One region of the Streptomyces sp. NBC_01166 genome, then DNA from elsewhere that is predicted to be linked to it. Evidence: riboswitches for the same ligand, from Rfam matches in the RefSeq annotation. Region 1 holds a riboswitch; each other region holds the start of a gene.
The links. A riboswitch is a leader RNA that binds a small molecule or an ion and turns the genes downstream of it on or off. The one in region 1 is predicted to bind cobalamin.
Positions count from the first base shown of each region.

Region 1 (7,740 bases):
CGCGGGTGAGGTGGACGAACTGCTCGCAGCACACGCGCTGTTCGCCGACGCCGGGGACGGCTCGTCCCCGGCCCTCGCGCCGCACAGCGTCATCGGATCGCACAACGAGGGCCGGCCGGGCGTCCTGGCCCGTCTCGGCGGACCTGTCGAATACGGCGGACAGGCCGAGCCTCCCACCCTGGAGGAGCTCCTGCTCGCCTACCTGCGGTCACCCGACGCGCCTGCGCTGATCGCCCCCGGCGCCCGCGTCGGCGACATCCACGACATCATCACCCACGACCGGACGAAGGCTGTGACCGCATGACCACGCTCACTCACGACCCGGCCCGTACAGCGCCCACCGGCCCGGCACGCAACCACTGGATCCCCCGGCTCGGCGGTCCGGTCTGGCTCGTCTGGCGCCAGCACCGCGCCGCGTTCTGGACGCTCATCGCCGCCATGCTCCTCGGCGTGCTCGTCATGGTCTATCTGCGCGGGCAGACGATGGACTTCCTGGCCGCCCAGGACCCGACCTCGCGGAGGTCGGGAGGGCTGCCGCCCGAGTTCGAGACCCACGTCAACCGTCTGCACAGCATCGGGAGCTACCTCAGCTACATCCCCGTTCTGGCCGGTGTCCTGCTCGGGGCTCCGCTCATCGCGGGCGACCTGGAGACCGGCACCGCCAAGCTGGTGACCTCACAGTCCGTCAGCCGACTGCGCTGGCTCATCACCAAACTCGCCGTTCCCGCCGCGATGCTCGCTCTGTCGACCGGCGTGCTCACCGCCGTGCTCACCTGGTGGTGGAACCCGCTCAAGGGACTTTCCGAGGCCCTCATCTGGACCTCCTTCTTCAGTGTCACGGGGCTCGTACCGGTGGCCTACGCCCTGCTCACGTTCACCGTGGGCGTGGCGGTCGGCCTGCTCCTGCGCCGCACGCTGGTGTCGATGGTGGTCACGCTCGGCATCGTCGTGGCGATCGGGTTCGTCTGGGACGAACTCTGGCGGAGCCTGGGACACATCATGTCGGTCAGCACCGACAAGGGCGTCGGGCCCGGGGCGGTACGGCCGGAGCTGCCTGCCCAGGCGGAGCAGCAGGGACAGGGCACGTATTTCCTCACCAGCTCCGGAGACCGCCTGGACTGGACCACCTGTCTCGATCAGATGGAGAACGACCGGGCGCACACCTCCTGCCTGGAGTCGAAGCACGTCATCGGCTGGTCCCTGGACTATCTCGACGTCTCCCAGATGCAGACGATGCAGTGGCTCGGAGCCGGCATCATGCTCGCCGTCGCCGCGGCCGTCGCCGCCTTCGTCATCGTCTGGGGCCGCAAGCGGCTCCTGTGACCCGTGTGGCCACGGGGCCGGGGCTCACCGCGCGGGTCCGGACGACGCGCGGACCGGTTGGCGAGGAGCGGGCGCCGCGTGGTGGACTTCGTCTACGAACGGAGAGAGACGGTGGCGCAGGGCATGGCCGATCACGGCGCGGACCAGGGGTATCTGCTGGACAACCAGCAGTCGGAGGCAGGCATCCGATTCGGTGCGCTGTCCGAGCTGTTCGATCCGGTGACGTTCCGGCACATCGACCGGATCGGCATCACCCGGGGCATGCGGTGCTGGGAGGTCGGGGCGGGCGGCCCCTCCGTGCCCGCAGGTCTTGCCGAGCGTGTCGGAGCAACGGGACGGGTGGTCTGCACCGACATCGACGTGTCCTGGGCACGAGAAGCCGCCTCCGAAGTCGTCGAGGTCATGCGCCACGACGTCGCGGCCGATCCTCCGCCGCCGGGTGGCTTCGACCTCGTGCACGCCCGGCTGGTCCTGGTGCACGTCGTCGACCGCGCGGAGGCGCTGCGCCGCATGATCCAGGCGCTGCGACCGGGTGGTGTGCTGCTCCTGGAGGATGCCGATCCGGGGCTGCAGCCTCTGCTGTGCCCGGACGAGTCGGGCCCCGAGCAGCGGCTCGCCAACCGTCTGCGCTCCGGGTTCCGGGAGCTCATGGCCGCACGCGGCGCCGATCTCGCGTACGGCCGGACACTGCCCCGGCTGCTGCGCGAAGGCGGCCTGGACGACGTACAGGCGGATGCCTACTTCCCGATCACCTCGCCGGCCTGCACCGTTCTCGAGGCAGCGACGGTCCGGCAGATCCGTGGCCGGCTCGTGGCGGCGGGGATCGCGACCGACGAGGACATCGACCGCCACCTGTCCGACGTCGCCACCGGACGACTCGACCTGGCGACGGCCCCCATGGTCTCCGCCTGGGGGCGCCGTCCGTAGAAGGCGCGTGCCGGCGCCCTCGGGGTACGCCGACCCGCCGAGCAGGCCGGACTCCTGGGGTCTCCCCCGGCACCTGCGTGGGCTTTCCGGCTTCGAACCGGGGAGAGTTGACCCCGATTGGTCGGGGAGGGGGCCTCATGTACGGCGTCAGGAAGGCCCAGTGCCTGCTCAGACACCTGCCCGGCAGGGCCGGTGGCCGCCCTCGGTGACCTCAGGCCCGCTTGTCATCGTCCCCCACCTGGCACTACTGTCGCCACGCCTTGGTGAACGGGAAATCGGTGTGATGCCGGTGCGGCCCTCGCCACTGTGATCGGGAAGTCCGGCTCCGGCCCTCGCGGGCAGCCACTGGGTCCTTGTGACCCGGGAAGGCGGAGTTCGGGCGGTGGTACCCGTAAGCCAGGAGACCGGCCAAGGCACTTCAACCATCCACGAGGTGCTGGAGAGGGTCTGCTGAGCCATGCACATAGCCGAGGGTTTTCTGCCTCCGGTGCACGCGATCGCCTGGGGTGTCGCGTCCGCGCCGTTCGTCGTCCACGGAGTCCGGTCACTCACGCGTGAAGTCCGGGAGAACCCCGAGAGCACGCTGCTCCTGGGGGCTTCCGGGGCCTTCACGTTCGTTCTTTCCGCATTGAAGATCCCGTCCGTGACCGGGAGCTGCTCGCATCCCACCGGCACGGGGCTGGGGGCCATCCTGTTCCGCCCGCCGATCATGGCGGTCCTGGGCACCATCACCCTGCTGTTCCAAGCGCTCCTGCTCGCCCACGGCGGGCTGACCACGCTGGGTGCCAACGTCTTCTCGATGGCGATCGTCGGGCCCTGGGCGGGGTACGCGGTCTACAGGCTGCTGCGCCGGTACGACGTGCCGCTGATGGTGGGAGTGTTCTTCGGCGCGTTCGTCGCCGACCTGTCGACGTACTGCGTCACGAGCGTGCAGCTGGCGCTCGCCTTCCCGGACCCGAGCACCGGATTCCTGGGCGCGCTCGGCAAGTTCGGCTCCATCTTCGCGGTCACCCAGATCCCGCTGGCGGTGAGCGAGGGGCTCCTGACCGTTCTGGTCATGCGGCTCCTCGTGCAGTCCAGCAAGGGGGATCTGACCCGGCTCGGCGTGTTCCTCGCCGGCAGGCGGGACCGGACCAGGACGGCCGAGACCGAGGCGGTGGCCCGATGAACAGGAACACGAAGATCAACGCCCTTCTGCTGCTCGTCGTGGCCGCGCTGGCCGTCCTGCCGCTGGCCCTCGGCCTCGGCGACGACGAGAAGGAGCCGTTCGCGGGCGCCGACGCCCAGGCCGAGACGGCGATCACCGAGATCGATCCCGAATACGAGCCCTGGTTCTCCCCGCTGTACGAACCACCGTCCGGCGAGATCGAGTCGGCCCTGTTCGCCCTCCAGGCCGCGTTGGGCGCGGGCGTCCTCGCCTATTACTTCGGTCTGCGGCGCGGACGCCGCCAGGGCGAGCTGCGCGCGAGCGTGCAGCAGGACGGCTCCGGTGCCGGGGAGCCCGCGGCCCGGGGGAACTGAGGATCGTGCTGCCGATCGACGCGGCGGCGCACAGCAGTCGCTGGCGCCGCCGCCATCCCGTGGACAAAGCCGTACTGGGGCTGGGACTCACGGTCCTGGCGATCTCACTGCCGCCCTGGCCCGGAGCCGCACTGATCCTCCTCACCGCCGTCGCCGTCCTGCTGGGGCCGGCCGGTGTGCCCGCACGCCAACTCTGGCGGGCCTACCGGGTTCCCCTGGGTTTCTGCGTCACCGGGGCGGCCACACTGCTCGTACAGGTCGGCGGGCCGGAGGGACTCGTGACCCTGGCCGACGGGGGGCCGGTCCGTGCCGGGGAGCTGCTGCTGCGCACCTCGGCTGCGTCGCTCGGGGTCCTGCTGTTCGCCTTCACCACCCCGATGTCCGACCTGCTGCCCCGCCTGGTCAAGGCGGGGGTGCCGGCGCCGGTGGTGGACGTCGCCCTGGTGACGTACCGCATGAGCTTCCTGCTCCTCGACGCGGTGCGCCGGATCCGGGAGGCCCAGGCGGCCCGGCTCGGGCACACCACTCGGGCCGCCGCCTGGCGCTCGCTGGCGGGGCTGGGGGCCACCGCGTTCATCAGGGCCTTCGACCGCGCGGCCCGGCTCCAGGCCGGGCTCGCCGGGCGCGGCTACGACGGGACCCTGCGCGTCCTGGTACCCGACGCCCGTGTCTCCGGCCGGTTCGTGGCCGTGAGCGTCACCCTGCTCGCGGCCCTCACCGTGCTGACCCTCGTCCTGGAAAGGCCCCTTTCATGAGCGAATCCGTACTGCTCGCCCTGCGGGGCGCGGCCTTCGCGTACGAGGACGGCCCTGCCGTGCTCAGCGGCCTCGACTTCGAAGCACGGGTGGGGCGTGCGCTCGCCCTGCTCGGCCGGAACGGCAGTGGGAAGACCACGCTGATGCGTCTGCTCAGCGGCGGGTTGCGACCCCGCGAGGGGCAGTTGACGGTGGAGGGCCGCCCGGTCACGTACGACCGGAAGGGCCTGACCCGGCTGCGTACCACGGTCCAGTTGGTGGTGCAGGACCCGGACGACCAGTTGTTCGCCGCGTCCGTCTCCCAGGACGTGTCCTTCGGACCGCTGAACCTGGGGCTGCCCGACAGCGAGGTGCGGGCCCGGGTGGACGAGGCGCTGGACGCCCTCGACATCAGGGCGCTGGCGGACCGGCCCACCCACCTGCTCTCGTACGGGCAGCGCAAACGGACCGCCATCGCGGGGGCGGTCGCGATGAGGCCCCGGGTGCTGATCCTCGACGAGCCGACCGCCGGGCTCGACCCGGACGGTCAGGAGCGGCTGCTCGCCACGCTGGGCACCCTCCGGGAGAGCGGCACCACCGTCATGATGGCCACGCACGACGTCGACCTGGCCCTGCGCTGGGCCGACGACGCCGCGCTCCTCACCCCCTCGGGTGTCCGCGCCGGGCCGGCGCCCGCGATGCTCGCCCGTACGGATCTCCTGGAGGAGGCCGGGCTGCGGCTGCCGTGGGGCATCGCGACCGCCCGACTGCTGCGCGCGCACGGCCTGCTGGACGCGTCCGCGCCCGGTCCCCGCGCCCCCGAGGAGCTCGCGGGCTTCGCCTCGCCCGCCGACGGCAGGGGGCAGGCCACCGCCCGCCGGTAGAAGGTCGGATGACGCGGAAGAGGTGCCGGTCCGAGTTGAACTCCTCGTCCAGGAGTCTGACGGCCGCCGCCACCGTCAGCGTCCGTACGACGTCGTCCCGCTCGTAGAACAGCCCTGACAGTTCACCGGTGGTCGCTCGCAGTCGCTCCGCCGTGTCCTGTGCGCCCATCGCCATCTCCCTGCTCGAGAACCCTGCCCGGGGCCGGAGGGTTACGGGCCCGCCGGTCCGCGGCTTTGTGCCGACCGGGGCAGGCGCGATTTCGCACGTCCTCGACAAGGGGAATGAACAGAACGCGAGCCCAAGGACGAGTTCCGTAATCCGGTTCCCGCCCCTGCCGTTGGAAGAGACTCCGACCGGGGACCGGCCCGCGTCGCCGCCTCGATGCCCGTGGGCTCAAGGCCGTAACCACGGCGACGAGGCACGAAGAAATACCTTCGACGAACGCGACAGCGAACAGGAATTACCGTCCCTGAGGCCCGGTCCGAACGGGCCGGCCTTTCCTGCCGACGGTTCGGAAGGGGGAATTGATTTCCCGCACACAGCCGTCGGCTTTCGTCGAACCCGGCCTTCCGCACGCTGTCGAGGTTCTCTGCCTGTCGGGGAGTGCCCAGCCCAGACCCTCGGAGCCGCCCGTTCCGGGCAGTCACCACGCCGGGTTTACAAACGGCCCAGTCAACCGCAGCCGTGTTTCCACGGGTTGACAGAACCCGCGAGCCGAACCACTGTGCGAATATGACGGATGCCGATCGTCCGGCATATGCGCCACCCCGGAACCGCGGATTATCTCAAATAGTGAGAAGGGATCGGCGGGCACACCCTGCACGCCCGCAGGACTCCGCCACACAATTCGGCTCGTCAGGCATCGACTTTCGGACTCTTCACAAAGGGTTAACTCCATAATCCCCCTGGCCTGTTAGCGTCCCGAAGGACGGGTGAAGTCCAGGAGGAGGTGAAGCGTGCGAGCAGTGGCGGTCCGGTTCGTACTCGCGATCCTGGTGGGCTTCCTATTGGCCCCGTACTCCGGCACGCCGGCGGGGGACGCGCACGCGTCCGCCCCAGGATTCGAGGTGGCCGCTCTCCCGGAGACGACGACGGGCGAGGCGCACGGCGAGTACGGCACATGCGGCACCTCCGAACGCGGGGGCGAGTCGAACGGCCTGCTGCGCCACCGGGACCGGCATCGCTCCGCGAGCGTCCCCGCCCCGGAGACCCCTTCGCGTTCCGTCGTGACGATCGACGCGGACGGCCTGCTCACTCCGGCGGCCGTCGCCGCGATGGGCAACGCGCACCACACCTCCAGATCCTCGACCGCGCACTCCTCCACCGCGCTCCAGGTGTTCCGCTGCTGAGCTGACCCGAGGCCCGGTCGCCTGCCCCCCTTCTCGGCCCGCTGCTGTGGGCTCATCGACACGGGGTCATGCCGCCCTGCCCTCCAGGCTCCAGTTCTCACACGTATGCCGACGCGCCGCCCTCAGGCGCGCCAGGAGGAACCTCTGGTATGCAATCTCTCGTCGATCACTCCCGGACAGAAGTCCCACGCATCAGCGACAGCGCCGTCTGGGCACCCCCGCCCGGCGACGTGCGCTCGGCCCCCTTCCGCACGGGATGAGGGCCGCCATGGACAGGGTCTCCAAGTTCCCTCACCTGCGGCAGGATTTCGCCGCGTCACTCGTTGTCTTCCTCGTCGCCCTGCCGCTGTGCGTCGGCGTCGCCGTCGCGTCGGGGGTCCCGGCGGAACTGGGGCTGATCACCGGCATCGTGGGCGGGCTCGTCACCGGCCTCATGCGCGGCAGCAGTCTCCAGGTGTCGGGGCCGGCCGCCGGTCTCACCGTGCTCGTCTTCGAGGCCGTCCAGTCCTTCGGGCTGCCCGCGCTCGGAGTCATCGTGCTGACGGCGGGGCTGCTCCAGCTGGCCATGGGCGCGCTGCGGCTGGGCCGCTGGTTCCGGGCGATCTCGGTCTCGGTGGTCGAGGGCATGCTCGCGGGCATCGGCCTCGTCCTGATCGCGGGTCAGCTCTACGCGGCGGCCGGTGCCGAGGCACCGCGCTCCGGTACCGGCAAGATGGCCGGCATTCCCGGGCTGCTGGCCGACAGCGTGTCCAGTCCCGCGGCTCTCGCCTCACTCGCGGTGGGCGCCGGGACGATCGCCCTGATGGTGGGATGGAACAGGATGCCGAAGCGGGTGCGGGCCGTCCCGGGCGCACTCGCCGCGGTCGCGCTGGCCACCCTCGCCTCGCTGGCGTTCGGGCTGCCGGTCGAGACCGTTCAGGTCCAGGGGCTCGTGGACGCCGTCCAGGCCCCCGCGCTGTCGGAGTTCGGCGGGCTCGCGAGCCTGAGCCTGCTCGGGACCG
Region 1 covers NZ_CP108613.1:7,650,479-7,658,218, reverse strand. The annotation lists gene OG379_RS34700 (ABC transporter ATP-binding protein) at 1-304, shown strand, start outside; gene OG379_RS34695 (ABC transporter permease) at 301-1,323, shown strand; gene OG379_RS34690 (class I SAM-dependent methyltransferase) at 1,447-2,250, shown strand; cobalamin riboswitch at 2,473-2,678, shown strand; gene OG379_RS34685 (energy-coupling factor ABC transporter permease) at 2,708-3,418, shown strand; gene OG379_RS34680 (energy-coupling factor ABC transporter substrate-binding protein) at 3,415-3,771, shown strand; gene cbiQ (cobalt ECF transporter T component CbiQ) at 3,777-4,526, shown strand; gene OG379_RS34670 (energy-coupling factor ABC transporter ATP-binding protein) at 4,523-5,389, shown strand; gene OG379_RS34665 (hypothetical protein) at 6,347-6,739, shown strand; gene OG379_RS34660 (SulP family inorganic anion transporter) at 7,008-7,740, shown strand, end outside.

Region 2 (7,740 bases), 3.2 Mb from region 1:
ACCGGCACCCTGTCCAGATACGTCGTGTAGCCGACCAGGTCGTCGGCGGCGGCCAGCGCGCCGCGTGTCTCGGGCGTCAGCCACAGCGGTCCGGCCGGCCCGGTGCCGACCACGACGACCTCGCCGCTGTCCGGGCCCGCTGCCGGTGAGGGCCGGGGCGCGTCGATCCGGCTGGGCAGCACGGCGACCGCGAAGTACGGCACGGAGTCCGCGTCGGTGTCCGCCAGGTCGCCGGTCCGCTCCCCGGCCATGGTGGCGCGCTCGACGTACCGCGCCTCGGGCAGCCGGCCGGACGCCTCGAAGGCGCGGCGCACCGCGGGGAAGGTCCGGCCCAGCTTCATCACCACTGCGGAGTCCGTGGCCGCCAGACGTGCCGTCAGCTCCTCCTCGGGCAGGGTGCCCGGCAGGATCGTCAGCACCTCCTCGGCCTCGACGAGCGGGGTGCCGAGACGGGCCGCGGCGGCGCTGACCGAGGTGACGCCGGGGATGACCTCGGTGTCGTAACGGTCCGCGAGCCGCTTGTGCATGTGCTGGTACGAGCCGTAGAAGAGCGGGTCGCCCTCGGCGAGCACGGCGACGGTGCGCCCGGCGTCGAGGTGCGCCGCGAGACGGGCCGCGGCCTCGGTGTAGAACTCGTCCAACGCGCCCCGGTAGCCGCCCGGGTGGTCCGTGGTCTCCGTCGTGACGGGGTAGACCAGCGCCTCCTCGATGTGGTCGGCGCGGATGTGCTGCGCCGCGATCGAGCGGGCGATGGAGCGGCCGTGCCGGGCGGAGTGGTACGCGACGACGTCGGCCTCGCCGATGATCTGCACGGCCCTCACGGTCATCAGGGCAGGGTCGCCCGGGCCGAGCCCGACGCCGTACAGCCGTCCCGTGCCGGTTGTCCGCTGCTGCTCGGGCACGCTCACTCCTCCTCGCTGGCGATCGCGTTGAGGGCGGCGGCGGCGATGGCGCTGCCACCACGCCTGCCGCGCACCACGAGGTGCTCAAGACCCGAAGGGTGGGCGGCCAGAGCCTCCTTGGACTCGGCGGCGCCGATGAATCCGACGGGCACACCGATGACGGCGGCGGGGCGCGGGGCGCCCTCCTCGATCATCTCCAGCAGCCGGAAGAGCGCGGTGGGCGCGTTGCCGACGGCGACGACCGCGCCCTCCATCCGGTCCCGCCACAGCTCCAGGGCGGCGGCGCTGCGCGTGGTGCCGAGCTTCGCCGCCAGCTCGGGGACGGCGGGGTCGGACAGGGTGCAGATCACGTCGTTGTCCGCGGGCAGGCGCTTGCGCGTCACACCGCTGGCGACCATGGCCACGTCGCACAGGATCGGTGCGCCGGACCGCAGGGCCGCACGGGCGTCCGCCACCGCGTTCGGTGAGAAGGCGATGTCGCGTACGAGGTCGACCATGCCGCAGGCGTGGATCATCCGGACGGCGACCTGGCTCACATCGGCGGGCAGCCCTGCCAGATCCGCCTCCGCGCGGATGGTGGCGAAGGACTGGCGGTAGATCGCCGGTCCGTCCTTCTCGTACTGATGCACAGTGCTGTCGCTTTCTTCATCGAACAGGTCGAACAGGGGTGGTGGTGCGTCGTGGTCAGGTGTGCGTGCCCCGGGCCGCCGCCACGGCGTCGGCGAGCGCGGCCGGGTCGTCCCGGACCGTTGCCGCCTCGGTGGCCCGGCCCTCCCGCACATGGGAGATCCGGTGTCCGCCGGGGGTGGCGACCACGTCGATCCACTCCCCCCGCGGATGGCCGCAGCGGCGTTCGCACCCGGACCAGTACACAGGGAGCCGTCCGGCCGGTCCGACGGCGGCCCCCGCATCGGCCCGTACGTCGGCCAGCGACTTCGCACAGCCGGGCCGCCCGATGCAGGCCCCGACACCGGCCCACGGGGAGCCGGGTCCGGTGATCAGACCGGCCTCGGAGAGGCCCTCCAGCAGGCTGTCGGCGCGGTCGGGTCCGATGCCGGTGAGGACGACCCCGCGCCACGGGGTGAGGCGCAGTTCACCGGCGCTCGACAGCAGCCGCCACTGGGTGAGGTCCAGCCGCCCCAGCGGTACGCCGACGGAGAACGCGGCCTCGGCACGGTCGCCCGGGACGGGGCCCGGGGCCGGGGGCAGGGCTTCGAGGGGGCGGGGGTGGGCCGTCCCCGTGGTGACGGCGATGCCGGCCTGCCGGAGCCGTCGTACGACCTCGGCGGGCAGAGCGGCGGCCGTGTCGTCCGGCAGGTCCCTGACCCGCCAGGCGCCGCTGTCACGGGCGGAGTCGAGGAAGGCCTCGGCCGCGGTCAGCGCGGCCGGGGGGCCGTCGGCGGAGGGGACGCGGAGGACGGCGTCACCGTCCCCGACGCGCAGGAGCGCGCAGCCGTCGTCGTGGCCCCGCAGGGTCAGGTCGGCGCCGAGAGCGTCGACGTCGCCACGGCCGTCGTCGAGCGCGAACAGGAAACGTCCGGAAAGCGCAGTCGTGTTGTCGCTTCCGCACAGAAGGCGGTCCAGTTCGGTCAGCCAAGGGCGTACGTCGGTGGACCCGAGGCCGTCGAGCCCGGAGAGCGGGGAGGCGACCACGTTGCGTACACGCTCGTGGCGTTCGGAGGGCAGCAGTCCGGCCGTGTCCAGCAGCCCGGCCAGCTCCGCGCCGCAGTCCGGGGTGAGCCCGCGCAGCTGGACGTTTCCGCGTGAGGTGAGATGCAGCTCACCGTCGCCGAAGCGCTCGGCGGCCTGCCCCAGCGCCTCCGCCTGGCGGGGTGTCAGCACCCCGCCGGGTATCCGGATCCGCGCCAGCGCACCGTCGTCCGCCCGGTGCAGACGCAGCGCGCCGGGGCAGGCGTCGCCGCTGCTCCGGGCGCAGGCATCGCCCGGAGACGAGGTCGTCAGGGGGGAGGCGGACATGGCGGCGAGCATACCGACCGTGACCGTGGCGCACCCCTACGGTCACTGTGACCTACGGGACACCCGCCGGGGCGCCGGTCCGTGAGGTGCGGGACACCCGCCGGGGCGCCGGTCCGTGAGGTGCGGGACACCCGCTGCCGCCGGTCAGGGCGGGGGCCGTCTGGTCAGGACCCCCCACCTGCCGCCTACTATGCCTAACGGCGGTCCGTTCGGCCCGCCATCGCCAGACGGCGACACGGAGGAAGCCCGGTGAGATTCCGGCGCGGTCCCGCCACTGTGAGCCCGGCCCTTCGAAGGCCGTGCGAGTCAGGAACTCCTGCCGTCCGACACACTGCCCGGGGCGTGGACACCCCGAGGAAGGGCTGACGCCGCATGATCCTGCTCCTGTCGACGTCCGACACCGACCTGCTGAGCGCCCGCGCTTCCCAGGGTCCGGTCAGCTACCGCTACGCGAACCCTTCCCGGCTCCCTCTCGAGGACCTTCCTCAGCTCCTGGACGGCACCGACCTCGTCGTCGTACGCCTCCTCGGCGGTGTCCGGGCCTGGCAGGACGGTCTCGACCAGGTGCTCGCCACCGGCCGGCCCGTCGTCGTGCTGACCGGTGAACAGGCCCCCGACGCACAGCTGATGGCCGCCTCCACCGTGCCGATCGGCATCGCCGCCGAGGCGCACGCCTACCTCGCGCACGGCGGCCCCGCCAACCTGGAGCAGCTGGCCCGCTTCCTCTCCGACACCGTGCTGCTCACCGGTCACGGCTTCGAGCCGCCCGCCCCGGCCCCCGCGTGGGGCCCGCTGGAGCGGACCGCCCGGGACGTCACCGGCCCGACCGTCGCGGTGCTCTACTACCGCGCCCACCACATGAGCGGGAACACCGCGTTCATCGAGGCGCTCTGCACCGCCGTTGAGGACGCCGGCGCCCGCCCGCTCCCGCTGTACGTCGCCTCGCTGCGTACGCCGGAGCCCGAACTCATCGACGAACTCCGCGCCGTCGACGCCATCGTGACCACGGTCCTCGCGGCGGGCGGCACCAAGCCGGCCACCGCTTCGGCGGGCGGCGACGACGAGTCCTGGGACGCGGGCGCCCTCACCGGCCTCGACGTACCCGTCCTCCAGGCGCTCTGCCTCACCAGCCCGCGTGCGGCCTGGGAGGAGAACGACGAGGGCGTCTCCCCGCTGGACGCCGCGACCCAGATCGCCGTCCCCGAGTTCGACGGCCGCCTGATCACCGTGCCGTTCTCCTTCAAGGAGATCGACGAGGACGGTCTGCCCGCCTACGTCGCCGATCCCGAGCGGGCCGCCCGCGTCGCCGGGATCGCCGTACGTCACGCCCGGCTCCGCCACATACCGGCCGCCGAGAAGCGGATCGCGCTCGTCCTGTCCGCGTACCCGACGAAGCACTCCCGCATCGGTAACGCCGTCGGCCTCGACACCCCGGCGAGCGCCGTGGCGCTGCTGCGCCGACTGCGCGCCGAAGGTTATGACTTCGGCCCGGAGGAGGAGATCCCGGGCCTGGTCTCGGGCGACGGCGACGAGCTGATCTACGCGCTCATCGAGGCCGGCGGCCACGACCAGGAGTGGCTCACCGAGGAGCAGCTGGCCCGCAACCCCGTGCGGATCCCCGCCGCCGACTACCGCCGCTGGTTCGCCACGCTTCCCGCCGAGCTGCGCGAGTCGGTCGAGCAGCACTGGGGTCCGGCGCCCGGCGAGATGTTCCTCGACCGGTCCCGCAACCCCGAGGGCGACATCGTGCTCGCGGCCCTGCGCCGCGGCAATCTGCTGATCCTCATCCAGCCGCCCCGCGGCTTCGGTGAGAACCCGATCGCGATCTACCACGACCCCGATCTGCCGCCGTCGCACCACTACCTGGCCGCGTACCGCTGGATCGCCGCCTCCGCCGACGACAACGGCTTCGGCGCCGACGCGATGATCCACCTCGGCAAGCACGGCAACCTTGAATGGCTGCCCGGCAAGAACGCCGGCCTCTCCGCCGCCTGCGGCCCCGACGCCGCGCTGGGCGATCTTCCGCTGGTGTACCCGTTCCTGGTCAACGACCCCGGCGAGGGCACCCAGGCCAAGCGCCGTGTGCACGCCACCCTCGTCGACCACCTCGTGCCGCCGATGGCCCGCGCCGACAGCTACGGCGACATCGCCCGTCTCGAACAGCTCCTGGACGAGCACGCCCAGATCGCCGCGATGGACCCGGCCAAGCTCCCGGCCGTCCGCGCCCAGATCTGGACCCTCATCCAGGCCGCGAAGCTCGACCACGACCTGGGCCTGGAGGACCGGCCCGAGGACGAGGGCTTCGACGAGTTCATCATGCATCTCGACGGCTGGCTCTGTGAGATCAAGGACGTGCAGATCCGCGACGGCCTGCACGTCCTGGGCGCCGCTCCGGCCGGCAAGGACCGCGTCAACCTGGTCCTCGCCGTCCTGCGCGCCCGCCAGATCTGGGGCGGTACGGCCTCGCTGCCCGGCCTGCGCGAGGCGCTCGGCCTGGACGAGTCGGCGGCCACCCGCACGGCCGCCGACGAGACCGAGGAGCAGGCCCGGGCGCTCGTCCAGGCGATGGACGACGCGGACTGGGACCCGGCCGCCGTCGCCGGTGTGGCCGCCGGACACCCGCAGGCCGTCGCTGACATCCTCGACTTCGCCGCCCGGGAGGTCGTGCCCCGCCTCGCCGCGACGACCGACGAGCTCGACCACGCGGTCCACGCGCTGAACGGCGGCTTCGTCCCCGCGGGCCCGTCCGGTTCCCCGCTCCGGGGACTGGTCAACGTCCTGCCGACCGGCCGCAACTTCTACTCCGTCGACCCGAAGGCCGTCCCGTCCCGTCTCGCCTGGGAGACCGGCCAGGCCCTCGCCGACTCGCTCCTGGAGCGCTACCGCGCGGACAACGGCGACTGGCCCACCTCCGTCGGCCTCTCCCTGTGGGGCACCAGCGCGATGCGCACCGCGGGCGACGACATCGCCGAGGCCTTCGCCCTGCTCGGCGTACGCCCCGTCTGGGACGACGCCTCACGCCGCGTCACCGGCCTGGAGGCGATCCCGTACGAGGAGCTCGGCCGCCCGCGCATCGACGTCACGCTGCGCATCTCCGGCTTCTTCCGCGACGCGTTCCCGCACACCATCGGCCTGCTCGACGACGCCGTCCGCCTGGCCGCCTCCCTCGACGAGCCCGCCGAGCGGAACTTCGTACGCGCCCACACCCAGGCCGACCTGGCCGAACACGGCGACGAGCGGCGCGCCACCACCCGTATCTTCGGCTCCCGTCCGGGGACGTACGGCGCCGGGCTGCTCCAGCTCATCGACTCCCGCGACTGGCGTACGGACGCCGACCTCGCCGAGGTCTACACGGTGTGGGGCGGCTACGCCTACGGCCGTGAGCTGGACGGACGCCCGGCCCGGGACGAGATGGAGACCGCGTACAAGCGGATCGCGGTGGCGGCGAAGAACACCGACACCCGTGAGCACGACATCGCGGACTCGGACGACTACTTCCAGTACCACGGCGGCATGGTCGCGACCGTACGCGCGCTGAAGGGCACCGCCCCGGAGGCGTACATCGGCGACTCGACCCGCCCCGAGACGGTCCGCACCCGCACCCTGGTCGAGGAGACGTCCCGGGTGTTCCGCGCCCGGGTGGTCAACCCGAAGTGGATCGAGGCGATGCGCCGCCACGGCTACAAGGGCGCCTTCGAGCTCGCCGCGACGGTCGACTACCTCTTCGGCTACGACGCGACGACGGGCGTGGTCGCCGACTGGATGTACGACAAGCTCACCGAGACGTACGTCCTGGACCCGACGAACCGCGAGTTCCTCCAGCAGGCCAACCCCTGGGCCCTTCACGGAATCGCGGAGCGCCTTCTGGAGGCGGAGTCCCGCGGGATGTGGGCGAAGCCGGACCCGGCGGTCCTCGAAGCGCTGCGCCAGGTGTTCCTGGAGACCGAGGGCGACCTGGAGGGCGAGGACTGAGCGGCCCACCGGCCGGTGGGCCTCACCGGCCGGTGAGCCACGTCCTGCCTTGCTGCCTGCCGCCCGCGGGTCCAAGCTTGTGAGATGGGTGACCGAGCGGGCCACACGCCGATCGCTTCTGTCCAGTACGCGTTCCGCTTGATGGAAGCCGTGGCAGCGCACGACGGCGGCGCGCCCGCGAACGAGCTGGCGCGGAAGGCCGGGATGCCCCCGGACACCGCCCTGGGGCTGCTGCGGGACCTCACGCGGGACGGCTACCTCCGTCGGCTCGACGACGGTTGCTTCGTCCTGGGAGACATGCCGCACGGCGACCACTTCGCGCACGATGTGGCCGGTCTGGTCCGCCCCGCCCTCGCGTCACTGCGGGACGACCTGTCGGCCGCCGCCTACCTCACCTTCTACGAGGAGGGCGAGATCAAGATCGTCGAGATAGTCGACGGTCCTCTGACGCCCAAGGTCGACCTCTGGGTGGGTTTCCAGGACGCGGGGCACGCCACGGCACTCGGCAAGTGCGTCCTGCGTGAGCTGGACGCCGAGGCCCGGGTCGAATACCTCACGCGGCACACGCTCGCCGACCTCACTCCCCGCACGATCACGCACCGGGAGGAGCTGATCCGGCAGCTCGAGTCGTCGCGTTCCGTACCGGCGGTGATGGACCGGGAGGAGTACAACCTCGGCACGGTGTGCATCGCGGTGCCGGTGTACGGCGGCGGCACGGTCGGGTCGCTCGGCGTCTCCTTCCGGGCGGACCGGATGTACCGCACCAGTCAGGTCCGCCGGAGCCTGCTGACGTCGGCGGACCGGGTGACCAGGGACATCTCCCTCGGCACCTGAGGGAGATCAGGTGTCCCGCGGGCTGTGAGGCGCTCGCGGCGGGCGATGCCCAGGG
Region 2 covers NZ_CP108613.1:4,446,899-4,454,638, forward strand. The annotation lists gene cobJ (precorrin-3B C(17)-methyltransferase) at 1-908, opposite strand, end outside; gene OG379_RS20390 (precorrin-8X methylmutase) at 905-1,531, opposite strand; gene cobG (precorrin-3B synthase) at 1,587-2,891, opposite strand; cobalamin riboswitch at 3,064-3,218, shown strand; gene cobN (cobaltochelatase subunit CobN) at 3,252-6,851, shown strand; gene OG379_RS20405 (IclR family transcriptional regulator) at 6,936-7,685, shown strand.
Region 2: another riboswitch for cobalamin. It lies ahead of cobN (cobaltochelatase subunit CobN); the one in region 1 lies ahead of OG379_RS34685 (energy-coupling factor ABC transporter permease).

Region 3 (7,740 bases), 7.0 Mb from region 1:
CGAGCCGGGGGTAGCCGCCGGGCACCTGGGCGTTCAGGATCCAGGCCCGCGGGCCGATCCCGCCGCCGAGCACGGCGCTGCTGCACACCCGCCAGCCGGGCCCCAGCCGCCAGACCAGATGGTGCAGCCCGAGGCCGTCCTCCCGCCGGGCCAGCAGCTCACCCCGCTGCCGAGGCGGACGGATGACTACGGATCCGATGACGCACCCCCGTGAGAAGCCTGCCGACCGTCGGCAGCGGCGTCGATCATACGGGCGGGCCAGGACCGCACAGCAGGCGCACCCGGGCGAGTGCTCACTCGAATGGCGTAACGCCTGCAGTGGGGCCGATAGCCGCGTGGAACGGGGCCACCGCCCCTCCCCGGTGTCCCGGGCCGCTCGCCGCCCAGGCCGGGAAGTTGCACCGTCCAACCGGGTGAGGCGCGATGGAAGCCGGACGCGCCTCCCCTGCTGGACCCAACCGCAGGACGCGCCCGGGCGAGGAGGAATCGGCCATGGGAGCCGCTGACGGTTTCACGGATTCCGGAGAACTCGACGGTCTGACCGTCTACGACAGCGACGGAGAGAAGGTCGGCACAGTGGGGCGGGTGTACGTCGACGACGACACCGGCAAGCCCGACTGGATCACGGTCAAGACCGGCATGTTCGGCATGAAGGAGAGCTTCGTTCCGCTTGCCGGAGCCCGCCGGATTGGCTCCGACCTGCACGTCTCGCATCCGAAGGACCGCGTCAAGGACGCCCCCCGGGTGGACGCGGACGCGCACCTCTCCGTATCGGAGGAGGAGGAGCTGTACCGGCACTACGGGATGACCAGGAAGGCCACCGGACGCGCCGGAGCGGGCGGCGACGCGCGCACGACGTCCGGGACCGGAACGGGAGCCATGGGTGCCGCGGGTGCGGCCGGGGCAGCCGGTGCGGCCGGCACCGCCCGCACGACCTCCGGCGGCCAGGCGAAGACCACCGGTACCACCGCCGGCATGGGCACCACCGGTGCGGGCAGGCACCGCGACACGGAGACCTCCTCCACGTCCCGCCCGCTCGCCGGAGCCGGAGCCGAGCGGTCCGCCGCGGGTGCCGGCGGCCGTGAGGAGATGGTCCGGTCCGAGGAGCAGCTCCAGGTCGGCACGGAGGAGTACGAGAGCGGAAAGGCACGCCTGCACAAGTACGTCGTGACCGAGAGCGTCACGCGGACGGTGCCGGTGTCCCACGAGGAGGTGCGCGTGGTGCGCGAGCCTCTGCAGCCGGGCGAGAAGGTCACAGGTGTGAAGGGCACGAACGACCTCGGCGAACAGGACGTCGAAGTCACCCTGCACGCCGAACGAGCCACCGTCCGCAAGGAGGCTGTCCCCGTGGAACGGGTCCGTCTCGAAACCAGCAAGGTCACCGAGCAGAAGGAAGTCTCCGCCGAGCTCCGCAAGGAGAAGATCGACTACGCGGACGGCAAGGACGACATGGGCAGCGGCAAGGACATGGGCGGCGAGTTCGGCCAGGGACGTCGTCGCTGACCCCTCACACAGCGGCGAAAGGCCGCGCGACAGAAGCGAGGGGCGGACCCGGGTGGTTCACGGGCCCGCCCTCTCGTCGCACTGCCGCCGGTGGACGGCCTCTCCCGGCAGGAACCGCACGGAGGGGCGCCCGTCGGGCCCTTCCGGCGTGACCACCGCGCGTACCCGGTAGACATCGGCGATGAGTTCCTCGGTGATCACCTCCGAGGGCGTTCCGCCGACGACCACCCGGCCTTCCTTCATGACCGTGACCCGGTCGCAGAACATGGCGGCCAGATTGAGGTCGTGCAGCGCGACCACCGCGGTGACGGGCAGCGCGGTGACCAGGGAGAGCAGCTCCAGCTGGTGCTGGATGTCCAGGTGGTTGGTGGGTTCGTCCAGCAGGAGTTCACGCGGTTGCTGGGCGAGGGCGCGGGCGATCTGCACCCGCTGCCGCTCACCACCCGAGAGGGTGTGCCAGGACTGTGCGGCACGGTCGGCGAGCCCGGTGCGCGCCAGGGCCTCGCGCACGGCGGCGTCGTCCTCGGGCCCGGGCGCGGACCAGGCCCGCCGGTGCGGGATGCGGCCGAGGCGTACGACGTCCAGCACGCTCAGGTCGACCTGCGTGACCGCGTGCTGGTCGACGACGGCCACGCGGCGGGCCACGCCTCGCCGGCCGGTCTCGGCGAGCGTGCGGCCGTCGAGGGTGACGACGCCGGCGCCGGGGGCGAGTACGCCCGCCATCACCCGCAGCAGCGTGGTCTTGCCGGAGCCGTTGGGCCCCAGGAGCCCGACGGTGGTGCCGGGCGGCGGCGCGATGCTCACTCCGTCGAGGACGAGCCGCCCGCCGGCCTCCCTGCTGACCCGGTCGGCCCGCAGGCCGTCGCCGGGGACCGCTGTCCGGTTCACGCGCTCCTCCGGGTGCGGTGGAGGATGAAGACGAAGACGGGCACCCCGATGAGGGAGGTGACCACACCGACCGGGACCTCCTGCGGGTCGAGGACGGTCCTGGCAAGGGTGTCGACCCAGACCAGGAACACGGCTCCGGCGAGGGCGGTCACCGGCAGCAGCCGCCGGTGCCCCGAACCCGTCAGCGCCCGGGCGGCGTGCGGCAGGACGAGGCCGACGAAGCCGATGGCGCCCGCCGAGCTGACCAGCGCCGCCGTCAGGAGCGCGGTGGCGCAGAGCAGCACGATCCGGGTGCGCCCCACGTGCACCCCGAGGGCGGCCGCGGCGTCCTGGCCGAAGGCGAAGGCGTCGAGCGTACGAGCGTGGCCGAGGCAGATCAGCAGCGTCACGGCCAGCACGGCCGAGCACATCCATACATCGCTCCAGCCCACCCCGCTCAGCGAGCCGAGCAGCCAGAAGAGCACGCCCCGGGTCTGCTCGGCGTCGGCGGCGGTCATCACGACGAAGGACGTGAGCGCGGAGAAGAGCTGCATGGCCGCGACCCCGGAGAGGACGACCCGGTCGGTGGATCCGCCGAGGGTGTGGCTGAGCAGCAGGACGAGGGCGAACGAGCACAGCGCCCCGACGAACGCGCCGCCGGAGACCGACACCGCTCCGCCGCCGACACCCAGGACGACGACCACGACCGCCCCGGTGGACGCCCCGGAGGAGACGCCGAGGACGAAGGGGTCCGCGAGCGGGTTGCGCAGCAGCGACTGCATCACGGTGCCGCACACCGCGAGCCCGGCCCCGCACACCGCGGCGAGCAGGGTGCGGGGCATGCGCAGGTTCCAGATGATGCCGTCCCGGATCGGGGTCAGCCGCCCGCCTCCCAGGCCGAGGTGCGAGGCCACCGCGGACCAGACGTCCGGGACGGAGATACGGGCGGGTCCGATCGTGACGGCGACCGCGACGGACAGGAGCAGCAGGGCGACCCCCGCGCTCCACAGGACGCCGTCGCGCAGGATCCGGGCTCCGGGGGCGGTCAGCGCCGCGGACGGCTGCTCCGCCCGTACGTCCGGGGCGCGTTCGGTCCTCGTCACCCCGCGAGCCCGAACGAGCGCAGCCCCGCCGCGACGCGCTCCACGCCCTCCACGGTCCGGATGGTCGGGTTCATCGCCTGGCCGCTCAGCAGGACGTACCGCTTGTGCCGGACGGCGTCCATGTTCTTCGTGGCGGGGTTGGACTCCAGGAACTCGATCTTCTTCGCTGCGCTCTCGGCCGTCTGCGACTTCCGGGTCAGGTCCCCTATGACCAGCACGTCGGGGTTCCGGTCGGCGACGGTCTCCCAGTTGATCTGAGGCCATTCCTCGTGGGTGTCGTCGAAGACGTTCTTCGCGCCGAGCTCCTCGGTGATGATGCCGGGGGCGCCGCAGCACCCGGCCAGGTACGGGGCCTCGGAGTTGGCGAACCAGTAGAGCATCGTGGTGCCGGACGCGTCGATGTCCGCGGTCGCCCTGTCGACGCGGCCGCGGAGGCTCTTCACCAGCTTCTCGCCCCGCTCCGGGACGCCGAACACCTTGGCCAGGTCGCGTACTTCGCCGTAGACGCGGTCCATGGTCAGGGGCTCGGAGCGGGAGCCGTCACTGCTGCCGGTGTTGTCCTTGCCCGCGCAGTCGGAGGGTGCGAGGTACGTGGGTACGCCGAGCTCCTCGAACTGGTCGCGGGACGCCACCCCGCCCTTGCCGAGGGTGGATTCGAACGAGGCGCTGACGAAGTCGGGTTCCTCGGCGAGGACCTTCTCGGAGGAGGGCTGGTTCTCGGCGAGGCGCTTCACCGTGGATTCGTCCTTCTCCAGACCTTTCATCACCGGGTCCGTCCAGGTCGCGGTGGCGGCCAGCCTGTCGGCGAGACCCAGGGAGAGCAGGATCTCCGTCGATCCCTGGTTGAGGGAGACGGCGTGACGCGGTGCCGCCTCGACGGTCACCGTACGGCCGCAGTTCTTGAGCGTCACGGGGAAGCCGTCGCCTGCGGCGTCCCGTGCTGCGCCGTCGGGAGTGCTCCCATCTCCGCCGCAGGCCGTCAGAAGGACAAGTCCCGCGATGAGAAGGGCTGTTCGGCGTACGGTGCTGGCTATGAGCGGCACGGAGACCTCGGCGTTCTCTGGGCTCATGCGCGGAGCCCGTACGGAGTTCCGCTCCCGGTGCGGAAGCGGTTGCCAGCAGGTCTTCGGACTCGGGTTCGTCCGGACAGGGCGCCTTCCCGGTGCACCCGAGGGTGTCCCAGTGGCTGTGGCCCCGCCCGTCCCCCTCACCGCTGCGCGTCAGCTCCGGATTCGCACCGGATTCCCTGACTCCACGTGGAGTGTGACTGGCGTCTGCAAGCTATCACGCGGCGCGGGGCGGCCTCGCGGGCCGTGGCCGGTACGGCGGGGGGCTTCTCCCTCTCCGTACCGGCCGGCCGTCAGGCGGGTCAGCCCTTGGGGCGAACCGATTCGCCGCCGTCGGCCTGCGGCTTCCCGCCGCGGCGGGCAAGCACGGACGTCGTGCCCCAGTAGGCGAGCAGGACGGCGCGCAGTCCCAGGATCTCCAGGTGCTCGCCCAGGCGGCAGCAGACAGCCCGCCCCCTGCCTCCGGCGCTCATCGGGCGTCCGCCGGGCGGGTGTTCCACGGGCCCCCGGGATCGTCGTACGCGTCCGCATAGCCGGGCCCGGCGATCGGCCAGTCGGCGAGCAGTTCCTCGGGCAGCGCGAAGGAGTCGGCCAGCTCCGGGGCGTGCGCGGCGACGGCCGTGAGGAGCTCCTCGACGGCCTCGGGCAGGGCGTCCACCTGAGCGGTGCTCAGGAGGCCGGCGGCCAGCAGGTCGCCGCTGTTGCGGGACACCCATTCGAGGGCGAACAGCCGCTCCAGCTCCCCGAGCCGGTCCTTGGCCGCCCCCTCGGGCAACGTCGCGCGGGCCTCGGCGTAGGCCTCGGCGGCCTGCCGGTACGCGTAGGCCTCGACCCCGCGCAGGGCGGGACCCGAGGCCGCGTTCCACCGGCCGAGGGTGTCCGCGTCGGGGGCCCGCAGCGCACGGACCCTGGCCCGGGCGAACCAGATGTCCTGGACCGAGGCGAGGAGCCGGCCCAGGAAGTACGGGTCGGCGAGGTCCCCGGGGTGCGGGGCCCGGTCCGGGGCGTCGTCACCGCCGGGGTCGGCGGCGAAGAGCATGTCGGCCGCCGCCTTGGCGTACAGGGCGATGTTGTCGCCCTCCGCGGTGATGGCCCCCTCCACGCCCGTGACGAGTTCGGTCATGCCGTTGTTCTCCAGCAGCGCCTGCGCGCCGCAGCGTTCACGGCTCTCGACGATGACATCGCGGGCCCGCCAGGTGATCCACGCCTTGGCGACATCGACCAGTCGCACCGCGTCCGTCCGGGCGCGCTCGTCCGTACAGGCTTCCCAGCGTTCCTGCGCCCTGCGGTACAGCAGGCTCATGGCGAAGACCATGGCCATGGCCGAGGCGAGCGGACCGTGGTGCGTCCGGTGGGCGTTCACCGGCACCGGTGGGGCGCCCCGTGAGCCGGAGATCATCCGGTGGCCGCCGTAGCGTACGGCGACCGCCAGGGTCGCGCGGGCCGAGCCCGCCGCGCAGGCGCTCATGGAGATCCGGCCGGGGGTGACCCGCCCGATGGAGGTGAGGAAGCGCCGCCGCCTGTCCCCCGGCTCCGTTCTGAACTCCTCTGGCGCGTCGCCCTCCCCGGCCGGTCCCAGCAGGGCGTCCCGTGGCACGAAGAGCCGGTCGAACGAGGTCAGGCAGTGGTCCACCGGGCTGCCCATCCGGGCCGGGAGCCGCCGCACCCGGATACCGGGCAGCGCCTGCGCGTCGTCGGTGAGCGGCACGAGGAAGAGGCGTACCCCGTGGTCGGAGCCGTCGGCCACCAGACGGGCGGCGACCAGGCCGGACTTCGCTCCGCCCGCCGGGCTGGTGTTGGGCATGAACTTCTGCGCGCCCGGGTTCGGGGTGTGCAGGACGAAGCCGTCCCGCTCACGGTCGTAGGTGGCGGTGGTCTCCATGGCCGCGGCGTTGTTGCCGTGTGCCACTTCCGTGCAGAGGAAGGTGCCGATGCGCCGCATCGACAGATAGTCCGACAGGTCGCGGCGGCCGGCGCAGTCGTGGTCGAGGAGGCTGCCGAGGAAGAGGTTGTAGTGGATGCCCGCCACGGTGGTCAGCGCGGGGTCCACCGGGCCGAGCCAGGCGTGCAGGGCGGCCAGCGCGCGGGGATCGGCGGCGAGGCGCGCTCCGCTGTCGAGGGAGAGGTTGAGGATCCGCAACCGGTCGTAGGCGAGGTCCAGTCGCTCTTCTGGCGTTCCGCCGACGGGGCGGCGGAACGGTTCTGTGCTGATCAGCCGCTGCCAGAATCCGTGCTCTCGGCGGAATTCCGGACCGAGGATGACGCCGGTCAGCAGTTCGGTGGTGGACGGTGGGGCGGTGTCGGTAAGGGTCACGGTCATAACGAAATCAACGACCGTGGTGCGGGCGAGGACACCGCTGGACGGTCTACGGCTCCGGGACCGGCACGCCGGTAAGGGCCGCTGCCAGCTCCTCCTGGTCGGGAGGCAGGGCGCCCGCCCGTCCGACGGTCACGGCGGCCGATGCCACGGCGTGGCGCAGCACGTCGCCCAGGACTGCGGCGTCCAGCGGGCGCAGCCGAGCGCGGGCCTGCCCTCCGAGCAGTCCGTGCGAGGCCAGGGCGTGCAGCGTGGCGGACATGAAGGCGTCGCCTGCGCCCACCGTGTCCGCGACCCTGACGGGTGGCGCGTCGGCGCTCACGGTCCCGCCCGGCAGGAAGGCCGTCGCCCCTCCGGCACCGCGGGTGACCAGGACGACCGCTGGCCCGGAGCGCAGCCACCGCTCGGCGGCCCGCTCCGGCGCCTCGTCCGGGTACAGCCACCGCAGGTCCTCGTCGCTGGCCTTCACGATGTCGCTGAGCGCGACCCAGCGCTCGGCGCGGCGTACGGCACGGGCGTGGTCCCCCATCAGTCCGGGCCGGACGTTGGGGTCGTAACTGACGGTCGCCGCCGCGCGGAGTGACCCGACGAGCTCCAGAACGGTGTCCGCACCGGGGTCCATGGCGGTGGCGAGGGACCCGGTGTGGACGTGCCGGGGCGGCTCCCCGGACCACGCGACCGGGCCCAGCGTCCAGCTGATCTCGAAGCTGTACGTGGCCCGGCCCGCCTCGTCGAGGTCCACCGTGGCGGCGGGAGTGGGCGCGCCGCTGCCGTCGTCGAGGACCCGTACCCCGGCCGAAGCCAGGTGCTCCTCGATCAGCCGCCCGTCGGGGTCCGGGCCGAGCTGGGTGATCAAGGTGGTGCCCCGGCCCAGTCTGGCCAG
Region 3 covers NZ_CP108613.1:645,453-653,192, forward strand. The annotation lists gene OG379_RS03230 (adenosylcobinamide amidohydrolase) at 1-154, opposite strand, end outside; gene OG379_RS03235 (PRC and DUF2382 domain-containing protein) at 493-1,503, shown strand; gene OG379_RS03240 (ABC transporter ATP-binding protein) at 1,561-2,391, opposite strand; gene OG379_RS03245 (FecCD family ABC transporter permease) at 2,388-3,419, opposite strand; gene OG379_RS03250 (ABC transporter substrate-binding protein) at 3,470-4,543, opposite strand; cobalamin riboswitch at 4,573-4,760, opposite strand; gene OG379_RS03255 (hypothetical protein) at 4,843-5,013, opposite strand; gene OG379_RS03260 (acyl-CoA dehydrogenase) at 5,010-6,860, opposite strand; gene OG379_RS03265 (carbohydrate kinase) at 6,907-7,740, opposite strand, start outside.
Region 3: another riboswitch for cobalamin. It lies ahead of OG379_RS03250 (ABC transporter substrate-binding protein); the one in region 1 lies ahead of OG379_RS34685 (energy-coupling factor ABC transporter permease).

Region 4 (7,740 bases), 2.1 Mb from region 1:
CGGTGTACCGGGGCGACCGGTACAAGTTCGTCGCCCGTCTGAAGCGTCCCGCGGACTGAGCGCCTTCAGGGCCCCGAAACCTCTGATCCCCCTGCACACGCAGGGGGATCAGGCATTTCGGGCGACACCGGACCGTTGCAGGACCGCAATGCGGACGGGGGTGACGGTGGACGGGGCATTCGCTTAGATTTCCTGCGCATTACACCAGGTGATCAGCGAGGGGACGGAGTCGCCACATGCCAGAAGATACCGATGCGAACCCACCAACAGCGCCGACGGTGACACCCATGAGGGTGGTCATCGGGCTCTGCCTGATAGCTCCGTTCGTGGCGATGCTCTGGGTCGGGTCGTACGCGAAGGTCGATCCGACCTTCATAGGCATCCCGTTCTTCTACTGGTACCAGATGCTGTGGGTGCTCATCTCGACCGCTCTCACCATGATCGCGTACAAGCTGTGGCAGCGTGACCAGCGCGCCCGCAAGGGGGGTGCGTCAGCATGAAGGACGGCGTCAACGGCATCGCACTGGCCGTATTCATCTTCTTCTTCGTGGCCGTCACGGTCATCGGTTTCATGGCCGCGCGCTGGCGCAAGGCCGAGAACGAGGCCAGCCTCGACGAATGGGGCCTGGGCGGCCGGTCGTTCGGCACCTGGGTCACCTGGTTCCTGCTCGGCGGCGACCTCTACACGGCGTACACCTTCGTCGCGGTGCCCGCGGCGGTCTACGCGGCGGGCGCGGCCGGCTTCTTCGCCGTCCCCTACACGATCCTCGTCTACCCGCTGATCTTCACCTTCCTGCCGCGTCTGTGGTCGGTGTCGCACAAGCACGGCTACGTCACCACCTCGGACTTCGTCCGTGGCCGCTTCGGCTCGAAGGGGCTCTCGCTGGCGGTCGCCGTCACCGGCATCCTCGCCACGATGCCGTACATCGCGCTCCAACTGGTCGGCATCCAGGCCGTCCTGGACGTCATGGGCGTCGGCGGCGGTGAGAACACGCACTGGTTCATCAAGGACCTGCCGCTGCTCATCGCCTTCGCCGTCCTCGCCGCGTACACCTACTCCTCGGGGCTGCGCGCGCCGGCGCTGATCGCGTTCGTCAAGGACGGGCTGATCTACCTGGTCATCGCGGTGGCGATCATCTACATCCCGATCAAGCTGGGCGGGTTCGACGACATCTTCGCCGCGGCCGGCGAGAAGTTCTCCGCCGCCAACGAGGCGGCCGGCAAACCGGTGGCCGGGCTCGCGCCCGGGGTCTCCGGCCAGTGGGGTTACGCCACCCTGGCCCTGGGCTCGGCGCTGGCGCTCTTCATGTACCCGCACTCGATCACGGCGACGCTCTCCAGCCGCAGCCGTGAGGTGATCCGGCGCAACACCACGATCCTGCCGCTGTACTCGCTGATGCTGGGTCTGCTGGCACTGCTCGGATTCATGGCGATCGCGGCCGGGATCAAGGTCGACAACGGCCAGCTCGCCATTCCGCAGCTCTTCGAGAACATGTTCCCGGACTGGTTCGCGGGTGTGGCCTTCGCCGCGATCGGCATCGGCGCCCTGGTGCCCGCCGCGATCATGTCCATCGCCGCGGCGAACCTCTTCACCCGCAACATCTACAAGGACTTCCTGAAGCCGGACGCGACCCCGGCCCAGGAGACCAAGGTGTCCAAGCTGGTCTCGCTGCTGGTCAAGGTCGGCGCGCTCGCCTTCGTCCTCACCATGGACAAGACGGTCGCGATCAACTTCCAGCTGCTGGGCGGCATCTGGATCCTCCAGACGATGCCGGCCCTGGTGGGCGGCCTCTTCACCCGGTGGTTCCACCGCTGGGCCCTGATCGCCGGCTGGGCGGTCGGCATGATCTACGGCACGGCGGCCGCGTACGGCGTCGCCAGCCCGACCCAGAAGCACTTCGGCGGATCCTCGAAGGAGATCCCGGGGCTCGGCGAGATCGGCTACATCGGTCTCACCGCGTTCGTGCTGAACGTCGTCGTCGTGCTCGTGCTGACCGTCGTCCTCAACGCGGTGAAGGCGCCGGCCGGTGTGGACGAGACCTCCCCGTCGGACTACACGGCGGACGCGGGCGACCCCGGCGTCAAGGTCGAGCTCCCGCCGGCCACGGTGGGTGCACCCGGCGGCCACTGATCCCACAGCGGTCGCTCCGAGGCACGAACGTCCGTCCCGGCAGGGTCTCCCTGCCGGGACGGAGTCGTGTCAGGGCCGGGCTCCCGGGGCCGTCGGCCTCCGAAACCGGGGCGCGCCGCACCCGGCGCCTGGGGCAGACTGCCGCCCATGGACGTATCGATCAGGCCGGCCCGGCACACCCAGTTCGAGGAGCTGGGCGAGATCACCGCGCAGGCGTATCTGGGCGACGGACTCCTGGACTTCGGCGCCGACGACCCGTACCTGGAGCAGCTCCGCGCGGTCGGGCGGCGGGCCGCCGAGGCCGAGGTGCTGGTCGCGCTGGACGCCGACGGCCGGTTGCTGGGCGGTGTCACCTACGTCGCGCCGGGCACCCCGTGGGCGGACATCGCCGGGGAGGACGAGGCCGAGTTCCGGATGCTGGCCGTCTCTCCGGAGGCCCGTGGGCGGGGCGCGGGCGAGGCGCTCGTACGGGCCTGTATCGAGCGGGCACGGGCCGCCGGAGGGCTCTCCGGGATCGTCCTGTCGACGCAGTCCGCCATGCTGGGCGCCCATCGGATCTACCGCCGCCTCGGCTTCGTACGGACTCCGGAGCGGGACTGGTACCCGCTGCCGGGCCTCGCGCTCCTGACATTCCGCCTGGAGCTCTGACCCTTCACGACACAAGATGTGGGGGCTTCTCCAATCGGGAGCCCCCACATGTATGCTCGACCTCGCTGTCGCCGCAGGGGAATCCGGTGAGAATCCGGAACTGTCCCGCAACGGTGTGATCGGTGTGCTTATCCGCATCCCGAAGTCCGAAGACCTGTCGACAGTGCGCCCGGCTCGACCGAACCGGGTGCCGATACGTCCGGGCCCCGCGGAGGGCCGGTGGACGCCGCGCGCCGTGCTGCCCTTCCCCGGGCGCCGCCGTGCCCGGCTGCCCCGCTCCCGCAGGCCCCGAGCCGAGCGAGGGATAGCCCCAGTGACCATCGCGCCAGCCGACCCGGTTTCAGTCACGGAATCCGAAGGCCGCACGACCGACGCGCCCGGGACCGCACTGCTGCGGACCCTGACCGGCCTCACCGCCGATCTGCCCGACACCGACCCCGGACGGGTGGCCGCCGCCGCACTGCGCGGCCGCAACGCCCGGTCGGACGAGGCCGAGCTGCGCTCGCTGGCCACCGAGGCCGCCGCCGGCCTGATCTCCGAGGACCCCGCCTACTCCCGGCTCGCCGCCCGGCTCCTCACCCGGGCCATCGCGGACGAGGCCGCCGGCCAGGGCGCTGTCTCCTTCTCCGCGTCGGTCGCCGTCGGACATCGCGAGGGCCTGATCGCGGACCGTACGGCCGAGTTCGTCACGCTGCACGCCGCCGCCCTCGACGCGCTCGTCGACCAGGCGCTCGCCGACGGCGCCGACGACCGCTTCGGCTACTTCGGGCTGCGGACTCTGCACAGCCGGTACCTGCTGCGCCACCCGCTCACCCGCGACGTCGTCGAGACCCCGCAGCACTTCATGCTGCGCGTCGCCGCCGGGCTCGCCGAGGACACCTCCGAGCGGGCTCTGGAGGAAGTGGCCGCGCTGTACGGCCTGATGAACCGGCTCGACTACCTGCCCTCCTCCCCCACCCTCTTCAACTCGGGTACCCGCCACCCGCAGATGTCGTCCTGCTACCTGCTGGACTCGCCGCTGGACGAGCTGGACTCGATCTACGACCGCTACCACCAGGTGGCGCGCCTCTCCAAGCACGCGGGCGGCATCGGGCTCTCCTACTCCCGTATCCGCGCCCGGGGTTCGCTCATCCGCGGCACGAACGGGCACTCCAACGGCATCGTGCCGTTCCTGAAGACGCTCGACGCCTCGGTCGCCGCGGTGAACCAGGGCGGCCGCCGCAAGGGTGCCGCAGCCGTCTACCTGGAGACGTGGCACGCGGACATCGAGGAGTTCCTGGAGCTGCGCGACAACACCGGCGAGGACCAGCGGCGTACGCACAACCTCAACCTGGCGCACTGGATCCCGGACGAGTTCATGCGCCGCGTCGACGCGGACACGGAGTGGTCGCTGTTCTCCCCGGCCGACGCCCCCGAGCTCGTGGACCTGTGGGGCGACGAGTTCGACGCCGCCTACCGCGCCGCCGAGGCAAAGGGGCTGGCCCGCAAGACCCTGCCGGCCCGGGAGCTGTACGGCAGGATGATGCGGACCCTCGCCCAGACCGGGCAGGGCTGGATGACGTTCAAGGACGCCTCCAACCGCACGGCGAACCAGACCGCCGAGCCGGGCCGCGTCGTGCACTCCTCGAACCTGTGCACGGAGATCCTCGAAGTCACCGACGACGGCGAGACGGCCGTCTGCAATCTGGGTTCGGTCAACCTGGGCGCGTTCGTCGCCGACGGCACCATCGACTGGGAGCGGCTGGACGCCACCGTCCGCACGGCGGTGACCTTCCTCGACCGCGTGGTGGACATCAACTTCTACCCGACCGAGCAGGCCGGCCGCTCCAACGCCCGCTGGCGCCCGGTGGGCCTGGGCGCGATGGGCCTCCAGGACGTCTTCTTCCAGCTGCGCCTCCCGTTCGACTCCCCCGAGGCCCGCGCGCTGTCCACGAAGATCTCCGAGCGGATCATGCTCGCCGCGTACGAGTCCTCCTGCGACCTCGCCGAGCGGTCGGGCCCGCTGCCCGCTTGGTCCGAGACCCGCGCGGCGCGCGGCGTACTGCACCCGGACCACTACGACACCGAGCTGAACTGGCCTGAGCGCTGGGACGCACTGCGCGCCCGGGTCGCGAAGACCGGCATGCGCAACTCGCTGCTGCTCGCCATCGCGCCGACGGCGACGATCGCCTCGATCGCCGGGGTGTACGAGTGCATCGAGCCGCAGGTCTCCAACCTCTTCAAGCGCGAGACGCTCAGCGGAGAGTTCCTCCAGGTCAACGCCTACCTGGTGGACGAGCTGAAGAGGCTCGGCGTCTGGGACGCGCGGACCCGTGAGGCGCTGCGCGAGGCGAGCGGCTCCGTGCAGGGCTTCGCCTGGATCCCCGAGGACGTGCGGGCGCTGTACCGCACGGCGTGGGAGATCCCGCAGCGCGGCCTGATCGACATGGCGGCCGCCCGTACGCCGTTCCTCGACCAGAGCCAGTCGCTCAACCTCTTCCTGGAGACGCCGACGATCGGCAAGCTCTCCTCGATGTACGCGTACGCCTGGAAGCAGGGGCTGAAGACGACGTACTACCTGCGGTCGCGCCCGGCGACCCGGATCGCCCGCGCGGCGTCCGGCAAGGCCGCCACCGCCACCGTTCCCGTACAGCAGGCGACGGCTCCCGACGCGGACGCGATCGCCTGCTCCCTCGAAAACCCCGAGTCCTGCGAGGCCTGCCAGTAATGACCACGTCCGAGAACAAGAACCTGCTCGACCCGGGCTTCGAACTGACCCTGCGTCCCATGCGCTACCCGGACTTCTACGAGCGCTACCGGGACGCGATCAAGAACACCTGGACGGTGGAGGAGGTCGACCTGCACTCCGACATCGCCGACCTCGCCAAGCTCTCAGCCGGCGAGCAGCACATGATCGGCCGGCTGGTCGCGTTCTTCGCGACGGGTGACTCGATCGTCTCCAACAACCTGGTGCTGACGCTCTACAAGCACATCAACTCGCCCGAGGCGCGGCTCTACCTGTCGCGTCAGCTGTTCGAGGAGGCCGTGCACGTCCAGTTCTATCTGACGCTGCTCGACACCTATCTGCCCGACCCGGAGGACCGTGCGGCGGCCTTCGACGCGGTCGAGGAGATCCCCTCGATCCGCGAGAAGGCGCAGTTCTGCTTCCGGTGGATGGACTCGGTCGAGAAGATCGAGCGGCTGGAGACGAAGGCGGACCGCAGGCGCTTCCTGCTCAACCTGATCTGCTTCGCCGCGTGCATCGAGGGGCTGTTCTTCTACGGCGCGTTCGCGTACGTCTACTGGTTCCGTTCGCGCGGTCTGCTGCACGGTCTCGCCACGGGCACCAACTGGGTGTTCCGTGACGAGACGATGCACATGAACTTCGCCTTCGAGGTCGTCGACACCGTCCGCAAGGAGGAGCCGGACCTCTTCGACGACGAGCTCCGGCAGCAGGTCACCGACATGCTGCGGGAGGCCGTCGAGGCGGAGCTGCAGTTCGGCCGCGACCTGTGCGGCGAGGGCCTGCCGGGGATGAACACCGAGTCGATGCGCCAGTACCTGGAGTGCGTCGCCGACCAGCGGCTCACCCGGCTCGGCTTCCCCGCGCTCTACGGTTCCGAGAACCCGTTCTCGTTCATGGAGCTCCAGGGGGTGCAGGAGCTGACGAACTTCTTCGAGCGGCGCCCCTCCGCGTACCAGGTGGCGGTGGAGGGCTCGGTCGGCTTCGACGACGACTTCTAGATCCGCGCCCAGGACCTGATGTACGGGCGCCGCGTGGCCGTGAGCGGCTGCGCGGCGCCTGCCGTTTCCGGGGGTGTTTCCCCCCGGCCCCGTTGCGCGTCCCTCAGTTCGCGGTCGATCCTGCGCTCCCGTGCGAGGCCGAGGAGGGCGGGCAGCAGGACGAGGGCGAAAAGTGCGGCTATGGCCAGGTAGCTCAGGAATGTGTTCATGGCTCTACTGTCGTCCTCGCGCCCGGATTCCGGCAGTGGCAGGACTGTCACACACCATCGAAATGCTGCCACACTGTCGTCATGCTGAAGAATGTCGCCGCCCTGTTGCTCGACGAGGTCAACCCTTTCGAACTCGGCGTCCTGTGCGAGGTGTTCGGACTCGACCGCTCGGACGAGGGGCTGCCGGTCCATGACTTCGCGGTCGTGTCGGCCGAGGGTCCGGTGCTGCGGACGCACGCCGGGTTCACCATCAGCACCCCTTACGGCCTGGACCGCCTGGAGGAGGCCGACCTCATCGCCGTACCGGCGGGGACCCGCTTCGTGGAGCGGACCTACCCCGAGGAGGTCCTGGACGCCCTGCGCCGGGCCGTGGAGCGCGGTGCGCGGGTGCTGAGCGTCTGCTCCGGCGCCTACGTCCTCGGCGCGGCCGGGCTGCTGGACGGCCGCCGCTGCACCACCCACTGGCGGCACGCCGAGGAACTGGCCCGCCGCTTCCCGAAGGCCCGTGTGGAGCCGGACGTGCTCTACGTGGACGAGGGCCCGGTCATCACGTCGGCGGGTACGGCCGCGGGGATCGACGCCGCACTGCACCTGGTCCGCCAGGCACACGGGCCGGCCGTCGCGAACGCCGTCGCCCGCCGCATGGTGGTCCCCCCGCACCGGGACGGCGGCCAGGCGCAGTACATCAAGCGTCCGCTCCCCCGCACCCGGTGCGACACGGTCGGCGAGACGCTCGCCTGGATGGAGGGCCATCTCGACCAGGAGATGACCGTCGAACAGCTGGCCGCCCAGACCCACATGTCACCGCGGACCTTCGCCCGCCGCTTCCAGCAGGAGACAGGCACCACGCCGTACCGCTGGCTGCTCCGGCAGCGCGTGCTGCTGGCACAGCACCTGCTGGAGACCTCGGACGAGACCATGGACACGATCGCGGGACAGACCGGATTCGGGAACGCGGCGGCTCTGCGCCACCAGTTCGTGCGTTCGCTGGGCACCACCCCCAACGCCTACCGCCGCACCTTCCGCGGC
Region 4 covers NZ_CP108613.1:5,575,404-5,583,143, reverse strand. The annotation lists gene OG379_RS25860 (GntR family transcriptional regulator) at 1-59, shown strand, start outside; gene OG379_RS25855 (DUF3311 domain-containing protein) at 237-500, shown strand; gene mctP (monocarboxylate uptake permease MctP) at 497-2,131, shown strand; gene OG379_RS25845 (GNAT family N-acetyltransferase) at 2,279-2,779, shown strand; cobalamin riboswitch at 2,820-2,956, shown strand; gene OG379_RS25840 (ribonucleoside-diphosphate reductase subunit alpha) at 3,093-5,486, shown strand; gene OG379_RS25835 (ribonucleotide-diphosphate reductase subunit beta) at 5,486-6,502, shown strand; gene OG379_RS25830 (hypothetical protein) at 6,499-6,711, opposite strand; gene OG379_RS25825 (GlxA family transcriptional regulator) at 6,793-7,740, shown strand, end outside.
Region 4: another riboswitch for cobalamin. It lies ahead of OG379_RS25840 (ribonucleoside-diphosphate reductase subunit alpha); the one in region 1 lies ahead of OG379_RS34685 (energy-coupling factor ABC transporter permease).